DNA from 2 places in the Paenibacillus sp. BGI2013 genome. Region 1 is predicted to be linked to the other one. Evidence: riboswitches for the same ligand, from Rfam matches in the RefSeq annotation. Region 1 holds a riboswitch; the other holds the start of a gene.
The links. Region 1 has a riboswitch for glycine ahead of sdaAB (L-serine ammonia-lyase, iron-sulfur-dependent subunit beta). Riboswitches for the same ligand answer to the same signal wherever they lie in the genome.
Positions count from the first base shown of each region.

Region 2: linked by a shared signal. The riboswitch ahead of gcvT (glycine cleavage system aminomethyltransferase GcvT) and the one ahead of sdaAB (L-serine ammonia-lyase, iron-sulfur-dependent subunit beta) in region 1 are both predicted to bind glycine.

Region 1 is NZ_PJFA01000016.1:35,466-38,958, forward strand. It holds gene CXK86_RS32800 (collagen-like triple helix repeat-containing protein) at 1-1,482, shown strand, start outside; glycine riboswitch at 1,617-1,741, shown strand; glycine riboswitch at 1,746-1,882, shown strand; gene sdaAB (L-serine ammonia-lyase, iron-sulfur-dependent subunit beta) at 2,021-2,710, shown strand; gene sdaAA (L-serine ammonia-lyase, iron-sulfur-dependent, subunit alpha) at 2,700-3,493, shown strand, end outside.
Region 2 is NZ_PJFA01000009.1:189,525-193,017, reverse strand. It holds gene gcvPA (aminomethyl-transferring glycine dehydrogenase subunit GcvPA) at 1-471, opposite strand, end outside; gene gcvT (glycine cleavage system aminomethyltransferase GcvT) at 468-1,604, opposite strand; glycine riboswitch at 1,821-1,921, opposite strand; glycine riboswitch at 1,925-2,047, opposite strand; gene gcvH (glycine cleavage system protein GcvH) at 2,392-2,784, shown strand; gene CXK86_RS21540 (PTS mannitol transporter subunit IIBC) at 3,204-3,493, shown strand, end outside.

The DNA of each region.
Region 1 (3,493 bases):
GGGGAGACAGGGTCTACTGGAGCCACAGGTGTCACCGGTAGTACGGGAATAACAGGAACGACTGGGGTCATTGGGGCTACAGGTGCGACAGGCGTAACGGGGGCGACCGGAGTTACTGGAGATACGGGAGCGACAGGACTGACGGGGACGACCGGAGTCACTGGTGTTACAGGCGCAACAGGCGTAACGGGGACGACCGGAGTTACTGGTGTTACAGGCGCAACAGGCGTAACGGGGACGACCGGAGTTACTGGTGTTACAGGCGCAACAGGCGTAACGGGGACGACCGGAGTTACTGGTGTTACAGGTGCGACAGGCGTAACGGGGACGACCGGAGTTACTGGGGCTACAGGTGCAACAGGCGTAACAGGGGCGACTGGAGATACTGGTGTTACAGGTGCAACCGGATTGACGGGAGCAACAGGAGTCACTGGAGATACAGGCGCAACGGGAGCAACGGGAACGACCGGAGTCACAGGGGTTACAGGTGCGACAGGCGTAACCGGAACAACCGGGACGTCCGGAGTAACGGGAGCAACGGGAACGACCGGAGTCACAGGGGTTACAGGTGCAACAGGCGTAACCGGAACAACCGGGACGTCCGGAGTAACGGGAGCAACGGGAGCGACCGGAGTCACTGGGGTTACAGGTGCAACAGGCGTGACGGGAACAACCGGGACGTCCGGAGTAACGGGAGCAACGGGAACGACCGGAGTCACAGGGGTTACAGGTGCGACAGGCGTAACCGGAACAACCGGGACAGCCGGAGTAACGGGAGCAACGGGAACGACCGGAGTCACTGGGGCTACAGGTGCGACAGGCGTAACCGGAACAACCGGGACGGCTGGTGTAACGGGAGCAACGGGAACGACCGGAGTCACTGGGGCTACAGGTGCGACAGGCGTAACCGGAACAACCGGGACGGCTGGTGTAACGGGAGCAACGGGAGCGACCGGAGTCACTGGGGCTACAGGTGCGACAGGCGTAACCGGAACAACCGGGACAGCCGGAGTAACGGGAGCAACGGGAGCGACCGGAGCCACAGGCGCAACAGGAGCTACTGGATCGACAGCAGCTTCTGCCCCTGCGGATTCTTCCTTGTTTGCTGATAGCCAGACCACGGCGTTGGGTCTTTCATTAGTAGCTGAAACGACGATTCAGACACTTAATGTACCTGTAGTGGCAGGTCAACGCGTGAAAATCGATAATAGTACACAAGTAGCAATAGTTGTAGGGTCTAACTGGAGTATTGCGTATAACATTAATCTGAGACGTAACGGAGTTTTAATTAATCAATTGCAACTCTCACGAACCGGTAATGCTTCGGGAACGTTGAGGTTTCTTTCCTCCAACACTTACGTGGATACATCCCCGACTACAACGACTAATGCATACACGATAAGTATCCAATTTACGACAACTAGCAACGTCACGAGTGCCTCAGCGGAAGTGAGAAATCTGAATGCTATTCGTTTCAGTTAAAATAGACATCGAACTTATGATAATTACACGTTACTTTTGTTGACATATATGATATTGTACATTACTCTATGGGTATACTTGATCAAAAATTTAGAAATATACCAATTCGAATCGAATTAAGATAATACAGCGGATGATAACGAGCGGGAGAGACCTGGGTTAGCCGAGTCAAATGGCTAGTGTTCAGGCACCGAAGGAGCAAGCTGCTGCGCACCCGGCGCAGTGGTTAATCTCTCAGGTAAATGTACCATCGTTGGACGCAACTCTGGAGAGTGCGCGAACTGCGCCACCCAAGGGGTATATGATCAGTCAGCCCGGTGAACTTGTCTGTAATCGCAGGCAGTGCACCCTTGTCGTGAGACACTGCTGATCATGAAACTCTCAGGTATCGAGGACAGAGAGAGGGCCTAAGGCCTTCTTCTGTCCTTTTTTGATGTCATCATACCTAAATAAGGGACATTGTGGATGAAACTCCTGGATCGAAATGACGAATACATTTTACAAATATGAATCATGATTAATAATGGAGGGTTACAAGGTGCGATTTAAAGATGTTTTCTCAATTATTGGTCCGTCGATGACGGGGCCTTCAAGTTCACATACAGCTGGAGCGGCAAGGTTAGGGAGAATTGCTCGACAGTGGCTAGGATGTACGCCAGATCGTGCCCGGCTGACGCTGTACGGTTCATTTGCAGATACGTATCAGGGGCACGGAACAGATCTGGCACTGATCGGCGGTCTGCTGGATTATGTCACAGACGATCCGCGTATCCCGGATGCAGAGCAATACGCAGAGGAAGCGGGCATGGAGGTTGAGTTTTATACAAGTGGCCTACCTGCTCCTCATCCTAATACGGTCAAAATTGAGTTGTGGCATGGAGAACGTGCCTGCTCCTTAATCGGTGCATCCATTGGTGGTGGAAGCGTATCCGTGCATTCGATGAATGATTTTCGTGTTCAGATTAGTGGTGAGTTTCCAACACTCGTTCTGCGGCATGCGGATAAAGCGGGCGTACTCGCGTCAGTGACGTCCACGATCAGTTCATCCGGGGTTAACATCGGGTATATGCAGGTGGACCGGAAAGCCCGTGATGGCGAAGCGCTTACCGCGATGGAAATGGATGGTGTGCCTAATCCTGATATGCTCAAGCGTCTAAGGGAGCTGGACCATGTATTGGACATTCGTGTTATCGATTTGAAGAGAGGAGTTGATTCGGATGCGGTTTAAACATTTGCACGAACTGAATACGATCTGTACAGCGGAATCCAAAACCATTGCTCAGCTGATGATCGAGGAGCAAGTTCAGGAGACCAATACACCGGAAGCGGATGTTGTGAAGCAGATGTCTGAATATTATCAGGTGATGAAGGAAGCGGTACGCAAAGGGTTAACGGAAGATACGACATCACGCAGTGGATTAACAGGTGGAGACGGCAAAAAAATGGCCGAGTACATTCGCAAGGGTGAGACTTGCTCAGGAGATGCTTCCGCACTTGCCATGGCGTATGCCCTGTGTGTATCTGAAGTGAATGCCTCCATGGGTCGGATCGTGGCTACACCAACAGCCGGTTCCTGCGGCATCATCCCGGGTGTGTTTATCAGTTCACAGGAGCGATTTGGCTGGACGGACGAACATTTGGTGAACGGGTTGTTCTGTGCGGGAGCAATTGGTTATGTTATCGCCAATAATTCATTTATCTCCGGGGCCGAAGGTGGCTGTCAGGCGGAAGTGGGTTCCGCTATCGGCATGGCTGCGGGTGCCATGGTTGAACTGCGTGGAGGTACACCGGAACAGGTTGTTCATGCCGTTGGTTTGGCGTTAAAAAATACACTGGGCCTTATCTGCGATCCGGTCGCAGGCCTTGTTGAAATCCCGTGCATCGTCCGTAATGGACTGGGTGCAGTTACGGCGCTGGCTGCGGCTGACATGGCCCTGGCCGGAGTGCGTAGTGCCATTCCGTCAGACGAAGTCATCGATGTCATGCTGGAAGTAGGCAGTGCAATGCCGAG
Region 2 (3,493 bases), on a different contig from region 1:
TTTGCGACGAGTTGCCGCTGCGGCCAGGTTTCCTGCTTCGGCAAAGGCAGTTGCGCCATCATACATACTGGCATTCGCTACAGCCATACCGGTTAATTCACAGATGTAGGATTGAAATTCGAAAATGGCCTGTAGTTCACCTTGGCTGATCTCAGGCTGATAAGGTGTGTAGGCAGTGTAAAACTCGGAACGGGAAATGACATGATTGATGACGGAAGGAACATGATGATCATATATGCCAGCGCCGAGGAAGCTGGCGTGTGTTTCGAAATTGGCGTTGGCGCCGGCTTGTTTGGACATGTGACGTGTCAGCGCATATTCATCAAGTTTGGAGGATACGGGCAGCTCGCCCTGATAACGAATCTCTTTTGGAATGTCCTGAAACAGATCCTCCAGCGTATCCACACCGATGGTTGCGAGCATGGCGCTCTGATCTTGTTCAGTCATGGGAATGTAACGGTGCTTGCTCATGCTTGATCAGCTCCTTGAGTAGGTGTCTTCGACGTACGTGTCCGTTTATGAAAAGGGGTCTTCACGACCTCGGCTTTTAGTTTCTTGCCGCGGATCTCAATCTCAAGCGGGGTTCCCAGCGCAGCGTATTTGCTGTCGATGAGGGCAAGCCCCAGATTACGCTTCAATGTAGGTGATTGCGTGCCTGTTGTCACTTCACCAATCTGTACGCCTTCGGCGTAAATCGGATAGTGGGGGCGGGGAATACCGCGCTCCAACACTTCGATGCCGACCAGTTTGCGGGCGGGCCCGTCAGTTTTTTGCTGTAACAAGGCTTCGTGTCCGATAAAAGGTCCGGCATTCAGCTTCACAAACATGCCAACACCAGCCTCAAGCGGAGAGATAGTTGCCGACAATTCCTGTCCATACAGAGGGAGCTTTGCTTCAAAGCGCAGTGTATCCCGAGCACCGAGGCCTGTCGGTACAAGTCCGTGACCTTCACCGGCTTGCATTAACCCATTCCAGACCACAGCGGCCTGATCTGCAGGAACATATAGCTCAAAGCCATCTTCACCGGTATAACCGGTACGGGACAACAGTAATTTTACTCCACATACTTCAGCATCCTGCACAAAACGAAACGGTTCAATCGAGCTTACATCCGTATCTGTAACTTTCCCGATAATGTCTACAGCCAGTGGACCTTGCAAGGCGAGTAGCGCCGTCTGCTCCGAATCATTGGTCATGCTTACGCCGGGGATCAAGTGCTCTTGCAGCCACGCCCAATCCTTGTCGATGTTGGAGGCGTTAACCACAAGCATATAATGCTGATCTTCCAGCTTATACACGAGCAGATCATCCACCACACCGCCATCTGGATAACACATCAGGGTGTACTGGGCTTGACCGGGAACCAGCGTGGTCACATCATTAGTCATCATTTGTTGCAAAAAAACTTCAGCCTGCTCACCCTGTACAGTGAATTCGCCCATATGGGATACATCAAACAGTCCAGCACGCTCGCGTACCGCTTCATGTTCTTTCTGGATTCCGCTAAATTGTACGGGAAGCTCCCAGCCTCCAAAATCAATGCACCGTACGCCTTCATATTGCTGATATAGTGGGAAGAGTGGTGTTCTAAGCAAATCAGACATCAAATCACCTCGTCATGGGCCGTCAGCCGGCCGGATATACAATCGTGGATCAATGAACCAGGGTATTTTTAAATTTTCAGCTAGATATTTTCATCACATAAGTATGGTAAGGCAGCTATGGCAGCGCCATTCTACATCCTGTTTTTCGTTTTTTGGGAAAAAGGAAAAGGACAGGCCAAAGAATCGGCATGCCAAGTAGCACGCTGTATTCTAAGGCTCTGTCCCTTGTACCTGAGAGTTACCCCGCTGCGTTGCGCAGCAGGTTTCCCCTTGGGTGATCATAACGCCCGCACAGGGCGAATAGATGCTCTCCAGAGTTGCGTCCCGTAAAAGTCCTTTTGCCTGAGAGATTCACCCCCGCTTATCGGTGGTTTACTCCTTCGGCGTTACCTCATGTACATCCCGAATCGGGTGTCACGGGTAATCTCTCCCTTTACATTCATCCGCGGGTATAACATAGTCCAATAAACACATTTACTCCTCTCATTAAAACGTGAATCCACTACTGATGTCAAGAACGATATCATAGATAATGATTTAAAACCGAATATTTAATTTAGTTTTTAACTTATTGTTCGTGTATTTAAAAAGACTACGCTTACTATTCTAATATTCACCAGTATATGAAGAAAGAGTGTAATCCGGTTACAGAATTTAGAGGTATTCAGCAAATAAATTGTGAGGTATCTTGACATTTGATTCAAAAATGTCATACGCTATGTTCTGGGAAAAAGGTTAAGGTCAAAGAACGCATGCACTCATTTAATGAAAAGCGAGGCGGATATCGATGAGCGAATTAAAAAGTGATTTCCTGTACAGTGAAGAGCACGAATGGGTGCAAACCGTAGGGGAGGATACTGTACGTATTGGCATTACCGAGTTCGCGCAGCATCAGCTGGGTGACATTGTGTTTGTGGAATTGCCTGACCTTGAAACCAATGTAAAAGCAGAGGACAGCATTGGAACGATCGAATCGGTCAAAACGGTGTCGGACTTGTTCTCTCCCGTCACTGGTTCAATCATTGCGGTGAATGATTCGTTGCAGGACTCCCCTGAACTTGTGAACAGCTCTCCTTACGAGGAAGGCTGGATGATTGAGATCCGTGTTGAGGGAGATCTGACAGCAGCATTGTCTACATTGATGAATGCAGACGCGTATCGGAAACATACGGAAGAATAGTATCAACGAACTTGTACTTATTAACATATATTTTATAATTAAATGATATGAGCTTCATATTGTTTCGACCTGTGTGAGCCGGATGCTTGCACAGGTTTTTTGTGCTTTCCAAGAATGGTTTTGAATGTGGAATGAAGCAGATTGTGGATGTAAATCACCTGATTGGACCAAGCTATAGTTTAGAAAATGATTCTGGAAATGACAAAAGTCATAGGCAAGAAAATCCTTGTGTACCAATGGGTTCAGCCATTATGCATCAAGTAAAACGATTACATAACCTAATGTTGTCATCATTGTTCATGACGAAAGTACGCTTTCATTTCATTGAACAGGAGAGCATTCTCGCTTAGGATTACAGCAGGGGAGAAATGATACCCCTTTCATAAATCATAATCACTTGATCCAAGGAGGATAATACAATGAGTAATTTGGACCAATCGTCCAATTCCAAAGGTGGGCTACGGGTAGGTGTTCAGCGTTTTGGCCGATTCCTGAGTGGTATGGTCATGCCGAATATGGGAGCGTTCATCGCCTGGGGATTAATTACAGCTCTGTTCATTCCAACAGGCTGGTTCCCTAACGAGACGCTTGCGCAGCTAGTCGATCCGATGATCAAATATTTGCTGCCACTGTTAATTGGTTACACCGGGGGTACGATGGTGCATGGTCAGCGTGGTGGTGTCGTGGGTGCCATTATGACCATCGGGGT